DNA from 2 places in the Lentzea sp. NPDC102401 genome. Region 2 is predicted to be linked to the other one. Evidence: riboswitches for the same ligand, from Rfam matches in the RefSeq annotation. Region 2 holds a riboswitch; the other holds the start of a gene.

Region 1 (7,226 bases), on a different contig from region 2:
CGGGATTCAGGTAGTTCTCAATCATCCCCCAACACGTGTGCACCCACGGTAGCGACCTCAGCGTCCCGGCGAAGACGCTTGGGCCCAAAAGCGTTGTGGAATTCGTCCGGCCAGGCGCGCCAGCCGTCCGCCCTCGACCGCACAACGCATGGCGGCGCCCATCCGTTCCGGGTCCTGCGCCCGTGTGACGGCTGTCGCCAGCAGCACCGCTGAGCAGCCGAGTTCCATCGCGAGGGCCGCGTCCGACGCCGTGCCGATGCCCGCGTCGAGCACCACTGGAACAGATGCGCGGGAAGTGATCAGCTCGATGTTGTGCGGGTTGCGGATGCCGAGACCCGTACCGATGGGAGAGCCCAACGGCATGACCGTCGCACAGCCGATGTCCTGGAGCTTCAGCGCGAGCACCGGATCGTCGTTGGTGTACGGCAGGACCACGAAGCCGTCCCGGACCAGCCGTTCGGCCGCGTCGAGCAGCTCGACCGGGTCCGGCAGCAGCGTCTCCTCGTCGTGGACGACCTCCAGCTTGACCCAGTTGGTCTCCAGCGCCTCCCGCGCCAGCTGCGCGGTCAGCACGGCCTCGGCGGACGTGCGGCAGCCCGCGGTGTTCGGCAGGACCTCGATTCCCAGTCTCCGCAACAACTCCAGCACACCGGTCTGGCCCGCCGCGTCGACCCGGCGCATGGCCACGGTGGTCAGCTCGGTGCCGGACGCGACCAGGGCCCGTTCCAGCACCGAGAGGTTCGCGGCACCGCCGGTGCCGGTGATGAGCCTGGACCGGAACTCCCGGCCCGCGATGATCAGCGGATCGTCCACGTCAGCCTCCCTGGACCGCGGTCAGCACCTCGACCACGCCGCCGTCCGGCACGATCGTGGAGTCCCACAACGCCCTCGGCACCACGGTGCCGTCCAGCGCCACGGCCACGCCCTTCTCGGGCGCTCCCACCAGCGTCACGACCGCGGCCACCGACGTGCCCTCCGCCAAGTCACGGGAAGCCCCGTTCACCTGTGCCTTCACGAACTTCCTCCCTGGAGCAGATCGACGACGAGCCGAGCGGTGTGCGGGGCCAGCAGCAGGCCGTTGCGGTGGTGACCGGTCGCCGCGATGACGCCGGGCTCCAGCCACCGCACGATCGGGACGTTGTCCGGACTGCCCGCGCGGAACCCGACGGCGGCCTCGGTCAGCGCGTACTCGGCGATGCCCGGCAGCACGGTTTCCGCGTCCCGCAACAGGTCCCGCACGCCCGCGACGGACACGTCGGTGTCGAACCCGGCCTCGTACTGGGTCGCGCCGACGACCAGGCCGTCGTCTCGTGGAACGAGGTACACCGGACGGCCCGACACCAACGCGCGGATCGTGTGGCGAGGCGGTGGCAACGCGCCGGGCCGATGGGTCAGCCGCAGAATCTCGCCCTTGACCGGCCGGATCACGTCCTTCAACGCGGGATGCAACGCACCGCTCCACGCTCCGGCGGCGATCACCGTGACCCTGCCGTCCACTGAGGACACAACACCGGCGTCCAGACAAGCCTTCCACAGTGCGGAAAGCAGCACGCGGTTGTCGACGGCCAGATCGCCCGACGCGTACACGCCACCGCGAACCGCCGGGCCAAGAGAAGGTTCGAGTGCGCGGATCTCCCGCGAGGTCAGCAACTCCCCCGCGTGGCGCAGATCGGCGAGGTCACCGGGTTGCGTACCAACGGCCAGCGTCCCCGCCGTGAACAGCGGAACTCCGATCGAGGCAGCGAACGAGGGCCACAACGCGAGCGCCTCGACACCCTGCGCCACCACGGCTTCCTCGCCCGGCCAGGCCTCCGTCAACGGGGCGAGCATCCCGCCAGCGACCCGCGATCCCGCGTGCGGCGAGCCGTCGTCGAACACGGAGACCGAGAACCCGGCCCGTGCCGCGGCAAGAGCCACGGACAGCCCGATGACACCGCCACCCCGGACGGCCACTTCCACACTGCTCAAGGCATTCACGCTCCCTGCGCCGGCATGACCCGGATCAGGTTCGACGGTCGGAGCGAACCACGCTCCCTCTCAGCCCGGTGTTCTCCAGGCTCCCGTGCGGACCGGCTTCAACATAACGGTTAACGTGCGTACGTGCCAGGACTCGACGGAAACCTGATCAGGCAACGACTCGCCGACGCGACGCTCTACCTCTGCACGCCGGACCGGCCCGATCTGGCCGAGTTCGCGGACGCGGCGCTCGCGGGCGGTGTCGACATCATCCAGTTGCGGGACAAGTCACTGGAGGCGAAGCAGGAGATCGAGGCGATCGAGATCCTCGCCGAGGCCACCGAACGCCACGGCAGGCTCCTCGCCGTCAACGACCGCGCCGACATCGCCCACGCCGTACAGGCCGACGTCCTGCACCTCGGCCAGGACGACCTGCCCGTCCCGCTCGCCCGCCGGATCGTCGGCGACGAGGTGGTGATCGGCCGCTCCACCCACGACGTCGACCAGATGACCGCGGCAGCCGAAGAACCCGGCGTGGACTACTTCTGCACCGGCCCGTGCTGGCCGACCCCGACCAAGCCGGGTCGTCCGGCACCGGGCCTCGACCTCGTCCGGGCCACGAAGTCCGAGCGCCCCTGGTTCGCCATCGGCGGCATCGACCTCACCAACCTCCGCGAAGTGCTCCTGGCAGGAGCCACCCGAGTGGTCGTCGTCCGGGCGATCACCGACGCCGAGGACCCGCGCAGGGCCGCCGAGTCGTTCAAAACTGAACTTACTAGTTGAAATTTGAACAAACGGGCGTACTCTCGATGACGTGAGCGCACCTGTGCTGTACCTGAGCCACGGGGCTCCCCCGCTGGCTGATGACGAGACGTGGACCAGAGAGCTCAAGGACTGGTCCGCCACCCTCCCGCGCCCGGAGGCCGTGCTCATGGTCTCCGCGCACTGGGAGGAGGCGCCGACGACCATCGGCGCGACGACGACCGTGCCGCTGGTCTACGACTTCTGGGGCTTCCCGCAGCGGTACTACGACGTCGAGTACGAGGCGCCGGGCGCACCGGAACTCGCCGCCGACGTCCGCAAGCTCCTCGGCGGCCACGTCGAGCAGGACGAGGCGCGCGGGCTCGACCACGGCGCCTACGTGCCGTTGAAGGAGATGTTCCCGGACGCCGACGTGCCGGTGCTGCAGATGTCGATGCCCACGCTCGACCCGCGTGAGCTGCACGAGATCGGCCGCAAACTGGCGCCGCTGCGGGACAGGAACGTCCTGATCGTCGGCAGCGGGTTCATGACGCACAACCTGAGCTGCGTGAACTTCCCGGCCGGACCGGACTACGAGCCGCCGTCGTGGTCGAAGGAGTTCGACGACTGGGCGCACCAGCAGCTCGCGAACGGCGACGTCGACGCGTTGCTCGACTTCCAGCAGAAGGCGCCGGCCGCCGGGATCGCACATCCGAGGACTGAGCACTTCGCGCCGTTGTTCGTGGCGCTCGGCGCCGCCAGCGACGAGAAGGCCCGCACCAGCGTCGACGGCTTCTGGTACGGCCTCTCGAAGCGGTCCGTGCAGTTCAGCTAGCCGCTCCCTCCAGGAACAGCGTGGCGAGCCGCCGCGCGATCGCGGGCGTCCCCGATCGGACGCCCCCGCTCGCCATCAGGAGCAGCACCACGTCGTCGACCGAGAAGTCGGCCCGCAGCCGCCCGGTCGCCTTCGCCCGCCGGATGAGTTCGGCGAGCGAGCGGAACGACGTCTCGCGCACCGAGGCGAAGTCGATCGCCTTGGGATAGGCGCTCGTGAACGCCGCCGAGAACCCGCGGTCGAGCACGTGCAGCAGGCACACCTGCTCCACGGTCCGGCAGAACCCCTGCCAGGGATCCGGGTTCGCCAGGCCCTCGTCCACCGCGGCCGTGCAGGCCGCCAGCCGCTCCGAGAACGCCTCCACCAGGAGCGCCTCCTTGGTGGGGAAACGGCGGTAGAGGGTCGCCGGACCGACCCCGGCCCTGCGGGCGATCTCGCGCATCGGCACGTCCAGGCCTTCCGAGGCGAAGGCCTCGCGTGCCACGACCAGGATCCGGTCGCGGTTGTCCTGGGCGTCCGAACGCAGGTTCTGAGTCAGTTCCACCGTCACCGTCTCAGTTTCGGCTAAGTGGACGCCCTGTTCCACTAATTTCGCCGCCATGCGAGCACTTCAGTTCACCCAGTACGGACCCGCCGACCTCCTGCAGGTGGCCGAGATCGCCGAACCGCACGCGGGTCCCGGCCAGGTCCGCATCGCCGTGCGCGCCTCCGGGGTCACTCCCGGGGACACGTACCTCCGCTCCGGGATGTTCGGCGAGCGGTTGCCGTTGCCGCACGTGCCCGGCGTGGACGCGGCCGGTGTCGTCGACGAGGTCGGCGAGGGGGTGACCGGCGTGAACCAGGGCGACGAGGTGTTCGGCGTGGTCGACCTGGCCCTGCTCGGCGGAGCCAACGCCGAGTTCGCGGTGCTGGCCGCGTGGGCACCGAAGCCGGCGGCACTGAGCTGGGAGCAGGCGGGCGGCGCCGCGGCCAACGTGGAGACCGCCACCAGGGCGCTGGACCTGCTCGGGGTGCGCGACGGCACGACGTTGCTGATCGCGGGCGCGGCGGGCGGCGTCGGCACGGTGGCGATCCAGCTGGCGGCCGCGCGGGGAGTGAAGGTGGTCGGCACCGCGGGGCCGGCGACGCAGGACTTCGTCGCCTCGCTGGGCGCGACGCCGGTCGTCTACGGCGAAGGCCTGGCGGACCGGGTGGGCGCGGTCGACGCCGTCCTGCACTGCGCGGGCACGGTGCCCGACCTCATCTCGATCGCGGGCTCACCGGATCGCGTGGTGACGATCGCCGACCTGTCCGGCGACCACGGGATCCGGCTGACCCACACGGCGGGCGGCCCCGGTGCCGATCCCCAGGCGCTGTACGGCCTCGCGATCGCGGCGGCCCTCGCCGAGCAGGGCGCGTTCACCGTTCCGCTGGCCGAGGTCTTCCCGCTCGCCCAGGGCGCCGACGCCCACAGGCTGAGCGAGACCGGGCACGCCCACGGCAAGATCGTGCTCGTCTGAGAACGCGAAAGCGCCGTGACACCGAGGTGCCACGGCGCTTTCAGCTGGTGCCTAGCCCCGCGTGAGGGTGAGGCCGTAACGCGACAGGATCGGGTTCACCGGCTGGAAGTACGTGGTGCCGCCGGACGAGCAGTTGCCAGAACCGCCGGACGTCACGCCCTGGGCCTGGCCGAAGCCGGAGCCCGCGACCCACGAACCACCGGAGTCACCCGGCTCCGCGCAGGCGTTGGTGCGGGTGAGGCCCCGGACCTGGCCCTGCGGGTAGTTCACGGTCTGGTTGAACGCCTGGACGGTGCCGCAGCGCCATCCGGTCGTGGAGCCCGAGCGGCAGATCTGCGAGCCGACGGCCGCCTGGGTCGAGCCCTTGACGATCACGTTCGCGCCGCCGTAGCGGTTGACCCACGGCCGCGGGGTCCAGTTCGAGTTGGTCCGCACCCAGGAGTAGTCGTTGCCGGGGAAGACCGAGCCGGCGAACGTGCCGGCCGCGACGCGGTTGAAGCCCGAGACGGCGGTGCCCGTGGTGCCGCAGTGGCCCGCGGTCACGAAGCCACCGGTCACGGAGAAGCCCAGCGAGCAGCGGCCGCCACCCATGTAGATGGCGTCACCACCGCGCAGGTCGTACAGCGGGGTCGGGCTCTCGGTCACCTCGGCGACCTGAACCGCACCGCTGACGGACTTCGCGGTCGCGATCCACTTGTCCGCGGCCGCGTCGCGCACGTTCTTGTTGACCTCGACGACGACGCTGTTCGACTTCTCGTCGACGCGCCAGCTGGTGATCGCCGCGGGGGCACTCATGAGGTCGAGAACCGACTTGGTCCCGTTGAGCTGGGTGAGCGAGTTCTTGACGACCTGGGTGTCCGCGCCGGTCACGGAGAGTCCCGACTTGGTCACCCCGACCGTCAGTCTGCCGCTCGCCTGGTCGATCCAGGCTCCGCCGAACGCGTCTCCCAGAGACGACTTCGACTGCTCCGCGATTTCGCTCGACCTCTGGTCAGAAGCCAATCGGACGCGTACCTGGTCAGCGTTCAGGCCCAAATCACGCTGGACCGCTTGGAGCAACTCTGCCGAGTAGCTCTCCGTATCGGAACCGGTTGGGGCGACCGGTGCGGCAGGGGCGCCAAACGCCGGTACGCTGAGAGCAGTCACGACTCCGGTGGCGAGAACAACGGCACCGGTTACACGGGCCGCACTCGTGCGGTTCATCAGACGTCTCCCTCACTTTCGGGTGCAGGGGAACCCGAGAGATCGGTTGCAGGGACCTCTCTCGGGGGCTCTAGGGGGACGGGTGGTGGGGCGGCGGCAGGGGTCGCCCCACCCCTCCCGTCCCAAGTTGCCTCTCAAATCCGGTGCAGGCGTTGTGCCCTCCACCGAAGGCGCCGGGCTCAAGCGGACGTGCCACGAGCCTCATTGCGCCTCCTCCCGGTCTCTTTCGGACCGAATTCCTTCGCCCGTTCGAGTGAAGTTGCGGGCCTTCCGGCTATGACGCCCCGCCTCGAACGTGAACGAAGTGTGTCACAGCTCACGACAGATCAACTGCGGCGCGTAGCCTTTGACAGTTAACTGTCGCTCAAAGTAGTGACGTGATCACCGAATGGGGTCGGTGGTCGAGGTAGGCGCCGAGCTGTCGGTCGGCTGTCGGGATTCTGTCGACGTCGTCGTGGGAGCGGTGGTCGTGGTGCTCTCGGACGACGACGGACCGGACGTGCTCGGAGGCGCCGTGACGGTCATCGTTTCGGTCTTCGTCGTCTCGGTATGGGTCTCGGTGTGGGTGCTTGTGGACGGTTTGCCCGGATCGGCGGTGACGGGCTTGCCGGTGACCAGCTGGACGCTCGTCGCGGTGAGCACGGTCACAGCGAAAACAAGTAGGCCGCCGACCGCGATCACCTGCCAGCGCTTCTCGCGTTCCATCGACCGCTGGTAGAACACAGCGCCCAAAGTGGTCACGAGGCTCGCCAGAATCGCACCGACGATGGTGCCGACGAGGTTGAGGCGAAGGCTCAGCACGGCCGCGGTGGCGGCGGCGAGCACACTCGCGATGAGCTTGACGGGGGTGATCTTCTCCTTCTCAGACATGACACACGTAGGACGTTGGGCACAGTTCACCGGTTGTGCCCCGGTGACGTGCATCATCGACGCATGCGCCTGGTGACTCTCGAAGACGTCCACGCGGCCGCCGCCGCGATCGCCCCGCATGT
Region 2 (7,226 bases):
CGCCGCGATCATCGAGGGCAACGGCATGGTCGTGCCGATCTTCACGTTGTTCCTGTCGCTCAACCTGTTGCTGCCGCTGGTGGCGTCGATCTGGGCGGCGGACGGCCTCGCGGGCGAGGCCCAGCACGGCACGTTGCGCGGCCTGCTGGTCGCGCCGGTGTCCCGTGTGCGGCTGCTGTTCGTGAAGCTGTTCGGGCTCACCGCGATGTCGTTGCTCGCCGTCACGCTGATGGCCGTCGTCGGCATCATCGCCGGTACCGCGTTCCTCGGTTCCGACGGCATGGCGACGCTGTCCGGCACCACCCTCTCGACCGGAGAGGGCCTGCTGCGCATTGGCCTGTTCATCCTGCTGGTGACGTTCCAGATGGTGTCGATCGGTGCGGTCGCCCTCGCCGTCTCGTCCGCCACCGAGCACCCGCTGGTGGTGCAGGCGGCGACCATGGTGACGATCATCGTGTTCCAGGTGCTGGGGCAGTTCAGCTCACTGGACTGGCTGCACCCGTTCCTGATCACCACGGGCTTCCCCGGGCTGATCGACGTGATGCGCGACCCGATCCCGTTGGGGCAGATCGGCGACAGCACGTTGCTCGCCGGGTGCTACCTGCTGATCGGCACCGGCCTGGCGGCCATCCGCCTGGTCACGAAGGACAGCTAGCAGCTTGTCCGCGCAAGGCCGGCGTTGCTCGCCGGTGGCGAATCCCGGTAGCGGCTTCGACCCGTGGAGGTCGTCGCCGTGGTACCGGGGGATGACGTGGACGTGGAAGTGCCACGCGTCCTGGCCACCGGCGGGCTCGTTGTGCTGACGGGTGGAGATCCCCTCGCAGCCGTACGCCTCCCGCATGGCGATGGCGATCTCGCGAACGACGTCGTGCACCGCGTGGCCGTACTCGGCGGGCAGGTCGTAAATGTTCTCGTGGTGCGCGTTGGGGATGACGATGACGTGGCCACGGTTGTTCGCCCACCACCCGGACGCGACGAACGCCGTGGCCCGCTCGGTGCGCAGCACGACGTCGCTCTGGCTGTCGATCTCGGTCTCCCCGCCGGCGAGCAGGAAGCAGAACGGGCACTCGTACCCGTCCGGCGCGTGGCTGATCATCGCCGGAACCCGCCCTCGCTGTTGATCACCTGTCCGGTGATCCACGCGGCGTCGTCGGTGCACAGCCAGGAGATCAGCCGGGCGGCGTCGTCCGGCCGGCCCCAGCGCTTCGCCGGCATCCGCTCGTTCACGAAGTCGATCAGCTCCGGACCGGCCCAGCCGGTGTCGGTCGGGCCGGGGTTCACCACGTTGACCGTGATGCCCCGGTCCGCCAGCTCGCGCGACAACGTGGCGACGATCGCGACCAAGGCCCCCTTCGACGCCGCATAGGCCACCTCACCGGGCATCGGGCCGAGGTTCTGCCCGGACGTCAGGAACACGATCCGGCCACCGTCGGTGCTGCTCCACTGGCGGGCAAACGCTTGCGCCAACAGGATCGACGACCGCGTGTTCACCGCGTAGTGCTCGTCCAGCATCGTGGCGTCCAGCGAACCCAACGGCCCGTCGCCGCCGGACCGCGCGTGGTTGCACACCAGCACGTCGACGCGTCCGCAAGCCTCGACAGCCGCGGCCATCAGCTCGTCCGGCGCGTCCGGCCGGGCCAGGTCCGCTCCCAGCCCTTGAGCACCGAGGTCCGCCAGCACCTCATCCACCGAGTCCGCGCCCCACGGCTGTGAGGCGTCGTGCGCGACGTGGTGCTGCACGAACAGATCGAAACCCAGCCCGCGAAGCCGCGCTGCGATCGCGTAGCCGATTCCCTGCCGCCTGCTCACGCCCGTGACGAGCGCGACGCGTCCCCCATGAAGTCCCATAGGGCTCTACTACCCGACGCGCGCGACGCCGTCCAAGTCAATTGCGAGCCGCACGCGGTCCCCCACGGACACCGGCCCCACGGCCTCGTACTCCTCGCCGCCGATCTCCACGAGCAGCCGTACGTGATCGCGCCGGTGCACCCGTTCCAGCACGGTGCCCTCCAGCAGGCCGTCGGAGTCGACCCGCAGCGCCGTGGCCCGCAGCCCGACCCGTTCCACGTCCAGCCCGACGAACGATCCGGGCACGAACTTGTTGCAGCCCAGGAACTTCGCGGTCTCCACGTCCACCGGCGACGACCACACCTCGGCAGGCGGCCCGACCTGGACGATCCGGCCACGCGACATGATCGCCACTCGGTCGGCCAGCGTGAACGCCTCGTCGTGGTCGTGCGTCACGACGAGGGCCGTCGTCGCGGCCTCCCGCAGCAGTCGCGCCAGGTCGACCGCGAGCTGTTCGCGCAACGCCCGGTCCAGCGCCGACAAGGGCTCGTCCAGCAGCAACAACCGCGGTGACGGCGCCAACGCCCGTGCCAGCGCGACCCGCTGCTGCTCGCCGCCGGACAGCTGCGTCACCCGGCGGTCGGCATAGCCTTCGAGCCCGACGAGTTCCAGCAGCGACAGCACGCGCTTGTCCCGCGTCTCGCGCTCGACCTTCTTCATCCGCAGGCCGAAGGCCACGTTCCCGGCGACCGTCCGGTGCGGGAACAGCTGCCCGTCCTGGAAGACCAGCCCGAACTCGCGCCGGTGCACCGGAACGCTGGCCAGGTCCGAGGAATCCCACCGCACCGCGCCGGCAGACGGCTTCTCCAGCCCCGCCACGGTGCGCAGCAACGTCGACTTCCCGCACCCCGACGGCCCGAGCAACGCCACGACCTCGCCGTCCGCCACCGACAGCGACACGTCCGACACCGCGGCCGTCTGTCCATAACGGACGGTGATCGAGTCCAGTTCCAGCGCCATCAGAACTCCCCGCTGCTCGGCACGCGCAACCGCTCGATCAGCAGCACGCACCCGACCGTCACGACCATCAGCAACGCGCACGCCGCATAGGCCATCTGGCTGTTCAACTCCCCCGGCCGCGACATCAGCCGCGCGATCACCACCGGCAGCGTCGGCGCGTCCGGGCGGGCCAGGAAGCTCGTCGCGCCGAACTCCCCCAGCGCCACCACGAACCCGAACCCGGCCGCCGCCACCAACGACCGCCCGACCAGCGGCAGGTCCACCTCACGCCACACCCGCAGCGGTGAGGCACCCAGCGTCGCCGCCGCCTGCCGCAGCCGTTCGTCGACCGCCCGCAGGACCGGCAGCACCATCCGCACGATCAACGGCGTGACCACCAGCGCCTGCGCCAGCGGCACCAGCATCGGCGACGTGCGGAAGTCGCCGGGCAACGCGTCCATCGTGATCAGGTAGCCGAAACCGACCGTCACCGCGGACACCCCGAGCGGCAGCATCAGCGCGGTGTCGAGCACCTCGGAGACGCGACTCCCCGACCGCCGCAACCCGACCAGCACCACCGCCGAGAACACCCCGACCACCAACGCCACGAGCGTCGCGTCGAAGGCCGTCCGCAGCGAGTTCACCGCGGCGTCGATCCCCGTCACCGCCAGCGTCCCGCGGTCGCCACGGGAGTTCAGCGCCACGTAGCCGGCGAAGCTCCAGCCGTCCCGAGTGGACAGTGACCGCGTCACCAGCCCGACCACGGGCGTCAGCAACGCCACCACCACGGCAAAGGCAGCAAAGACCACGTACCACTCGCCGCCGGACGGCCGTCGCGCCAGCTCTTCCCTGCCCCGCAACGCCAGCGCGGTCTCCCGGCGCCGCCGCGCCAGAGCGCCCAGCACCAGCACCGCGAGCACGGCGAGGAACTGCAACAACGACAGAGCCGCCGCCCCGGACAGGTCGAACAGTTCGACCGTCCGCAGGTAGATCTCGGTCTCCAGCGTCCGGTACCGCGACCCGCCCAGCACCAGCACGACGCCGAAACTCGTGGCACAGAAGAGGAACACGACCGCCGCAGCCGACCCGATCGCCGGCGCCAACGCCGGCAGCACGACCGACACGAACGCTCGCGGACGGGAAGCCCCAAGCGCCCGCGCCGCGTCCTCAGCTCGTCGATCCGTGTGCGCCCACAGCCCGCCCACTGTCCGCGCGACCACGGCCACGTTGAAGAACGCGTTCGCCAGCACGATCGGCAACACACCGCCGTCCGGCCAGAACGTCCGGAAAGCCAGACCCACCACCACGGTCGGCAGCACGAACGGCACCATCACCGCGGCCCGGATCACGCCGAGACCGCGGATCCGGCAGCGTGCCAGCACGAACGCCAGCGGCATCCCGGCGACGACTGCCACTACCGTCGACGCCAGGGCCTGTCCCAGCGTGAACCCGACGAGTTCCCAGGTGTCGCCGTCGACGAGCGCCGCGGTCACGCCGCCTTCGCTCAGCCCGAGCGACACGATCGCCAGCACGGGCCACGCGAAGAACAAACCCAGGAAGGCCAGCGGCAGCAGCGCCGCCGCCGACCACCCCGTGCGGGAACTCAGCCCTGCACGAGCTTGCGCCACTGCTCGACCCACGCTTCGCGGTTGTCCTTCACCTTGTCCGCGGGAAGCGACTGCGGTGAGGACGGCAACGGCGCGTCCTTGGCCCACGACTCGGGCAGCGCGACACCCTCACGCGACGGGTAGACGTACATCTGCTCGGCCACCTGGGCCTGGAACTTCTCGCCCAGCAGGAAGTCGAGGACCTTCTTGGCGTCCTCGGTGTTCTTGGCCCCGGACAGCACACCCGCGTACTCGACCTGGCGGTAGCAGGTGTCCAGCACGGCCTTGGTCTTGCCGCCTTCAGCCGACGGCGACGACGCGTAGGACACGACGATCGGCCGGTCGCCCTTGGTGGCGGAGAACTCCTGGTTGTAGGCCTCTTCCCAGCCACTCACGACCTTGACGCCGTTGGCCTTGAGCTTCGTCCAGTAGTCCTGCCAGCCGTTCTCGCCGTACTTGGCGATCGTGCCGAGCAGGAACGCGAGACCGGGCGAGGACGTGGCCGGGTTCTCGACGACCAGCTTGTCCTTGAACTTCGGGTCGGCCAGGTCGTCGTACGACTTCGGCTCGACGCCGCCGAGCTTGGCCGGGTCGATGTTCAGGCACACGTCACCGACGTCGACGGCCTGCAGGCGGTTCGACTCGTCCGCCTTGTACCGCTGAGCGCCCTTCGAGGCCTCCGGCGATGCGTACTCGGCGAACACGCCCTCGTTCAAAGCCCGCGAGGCGAACGTCGAGTCGACGCCGAACGCGACGTCGCCGATCGGGTTCGCCTTGGTGAGCACCAGCTTGTTCGTCAGTTCGCCCGCGTCACCGCTCGCGATCTGCTTCACGGTGATTCCCGAGGACTTCTGGAACTCGTCCAGAACCTCGGGCTTCACGACGAACGAGTCGTGCGTCACCAATGTGACCTCGTGCGTCTGTGGCGCGGTCGAAGTACCGGCCGAACAACCGGTCAGCACCAGAGCAGCGCAAACAGCAAAAATCTTTCTCACGTCAAATCTCTCCCTACGCCGGTATGACCCGGATCAGGTGGACGGTCGAGGGCTTGCGAGCCCTCCTCTCAGCCCGGCGCTTCACCGGACTCCCGTGGCAACGCGCAGCCTACGTGACGTGGTGGGACGATCAGGACATGGCCGAGCTGTTGAGCGACGATCAGTTGAACGACGTGCTGCCCAAGCTGCCCGACTGGGGCGCCCAGGACGCGGCGCTGGTCCGGACCGTGGAGCTGGCGAGCTTCTCCCAAGCGATCATGGTCGTGAACCGGATCGCGGAGATCGCCGAGAACGACAACCACCACCCGGACATCGACATCCGCTACAAGACGCTGACATTCCGCCTGAGCACCCACTACAAGGGAGGAATCACCGCGCTCGACGTGTCCCTCGCCGAGGAAATCGACGGAGTCCTGGACGCGATGAGCTGATTCGGTCAAGATGTGCGCTGCCGCCGCCCGCGGACAGGAGAGGGAACACCCTCATGCGGTTGCGCACATCATTTTTCTGCCTGGTTCTCACCGGGACATTGACCGCGTTTCCGGCCGGTGCGAACGCCGTGCCGTGTGCCGTGACGGACACGATGATCAAGGCCAGCGCCACCTGGGTCACCAAGGGTTCCGATCTCGCGGCGAACAACTGGTCCAACGCGAACTTCCACGTCGGCAACCTCGCCCAGGTGCGAACCACCGGGATCAGCAACCACAAGACGTGGCCCTGGGTGCAGGCGAACTCCTACCTGCTGCCGCTGGACCCGGCGAACCCCTTCGCCCCGGATGCCCAGTCGACCGGTGAGCCGTACCTCGACGTGGCGTACTTCCACCCGGAGCCCGAGGTGCTGCAGCCGTTGCGCAACAACCTGCGCGCCCAGGTGAAGGACGGGAAGACGCACTACTGGAAGTCGCCGGACGCGCTGAACATGGCGCTGCCGTCGTTCACCCGCGTCGCCGTGGCCGACGACGACCAGGCCATGCTCGACTACTCGTTCAGGTCGTACCGCAGCCTCAAGGCCCGGACGTTCAACGAGTTCACGGGCCTGTGGAGCCTGAACGTGCAGACGAACGGCTGGGCCGTGCAGGGTCTGGCCAAGGCGATGCTCGCGCTGCCGGCCGACCACCCGTACCGCGCCGAGTACGCCAAGACGTTGCGCAAGAGCGTGCAGACGCTCAAGTTCCTGCAGCGCCACGACGGCTTCTGGGGCAGCACCGGCAAGGACTCCGCGGCCACCGCGATGATCACTTATGCGATCGCCGCCGGCATCAACGCGGGCGTGCTCGACCGGGAGACCTACCTGCCGCACGTCCAGAAGGGCTGGCAGGCCCTCCTGACCGCGCTGGACGCCGACGGAACGCTGGGCTGGGTCGCGGCCCGCAACTCGTGGAAGCCCGCGTCAGCCGGTGACACCGGTGGGTTCGCCGTGGGCAGCTTCCTCATCGCGGGGCAGCAGCTCGTCCCTCTCACGCCGGGTTGCTAGGCCGATCGCGACGAGCGTGAGCAGGCCCGCGGCCGGATAGCCCCAGCCGAGCGCCACGAAGACCCAGGGCCGCGGGAAGTCCCAGATGTTCGGCTGGGCGAGCAGCAGGAACGAGATCAGGTAGCCGCCGGTCAGCAGCACCCACAGGCCGGCGGTGATCTTGCACAGGAGGTGCCCGCCGGTGTAGATCAGCCACAGCAGGGCGGGCACCATCCACACCCAGTGGTGGCTCCACGAGATCGGCGAGACCAGCAGGCCGAGCATCTGGACGCTGACGATCAACGCCAGCGCGTCCTTGGTCCTGCTGACCGCGAACCACGTGAGCGCGGCCGCGACGAGCACGGCGACGATGTAGATCGGCCC

The links. A riboswitch is a leader RNA that binds a small molecule or an ion and turns the genes downstream of it on or off. The one in region 2 is predicted to bind thiamine pyrophosphate.
Region 1: it holds a riboswitch for thiamine pyrophosphate, as region 2 does, so the genes downstream of both, ACIRG5_RS33680 (FAD-dependent oxidoreductase) here and ACIRG5_RS29605 (thiamine ABC transporter substrate binding subunit) in region 2, are expected to answer to the same signal.

What each region holds. Positions count from the first base shown of each region.
Region 1 covers NZ_JBIWKS010000011.1:262,131-269,356, forward strand. The annotation lists gene ACIRG5_RS33670 (thiazole synthase) at 58-813, opposite strand; gene thiS (sulfur carrier protein ThiS) at 815-1,015, opposite strand; gene ACIRG5_RS33680 (FAD-dependent oxidoreductase) at 1,012-1,968, opposite strand; TPP riboswitch at 1,963-2,074, opposite strand; gene thiE (thiamine phosphate synthase) at 2,101-2,739, shown strand; gene ACIRG5_RS33690 (dioxygenase) at 2,771-3,532, shown strand; gene ACIRG5_RS33695 (TetR/AcrR family transcriptional regulator) at 3,525-4,082, opposite strand; gene ACIRG5_RS33700 (NADP-dependent oxidoreductase) at 4,132-5,031, shown strand; gene ACIRG5_RS33705 (S1 family peptidase) at 5,083-6,033, opposite strand; gene ACIRG5_RS33710 (hypothetical protein) at 6,616-7,104, opposite strand; gene ACIRG5_RS33715 (threonine/serine dehydratase) at 7,168-7,226, shown strand, end outside.
Region 2 covers NZ_JBIWKS010000009.1:241,367-248,592, forward strand. The annotation lists gene ACIRG5_RS29580 (ABC transporter permease) at 1-655, shown strand, start outside; partial or broken gene ACIRG5_RS29585 (HIT family protein) at 746-1,096, opposite strand; gene ACIRG5_RS29590 (SDR family oxidoreductase) at 1,093-1,848, opposite strand; gene ACIRG5_RS29595 (ABC transporter ATP-binding protein) at 1,858-2,808, opposite strand; gene ACIRG5_RS29600 (ABC transporter permease) at 2,808-4,415, opposite strand; gene ACIRG5_RS29605 (thiamine ABC transporter substrate binding subunit) at 4,391-5,389, opposite strand; TPP riboswitch at 5,383-5,495, opposite strand; gene ACIRG5_RS29610 (4a-hydroxytetrahydrobiopterin dehydratase) at 5,527-5,820, shown strand; gene ACIRG5_RS29615 (glycoside hydrolase family 88 protein) at 5,880-6,863, shown strand; gene ACIRG5_RS29620 (mannosyltransferase) at 6,780-7,226, opposite strand, start outside.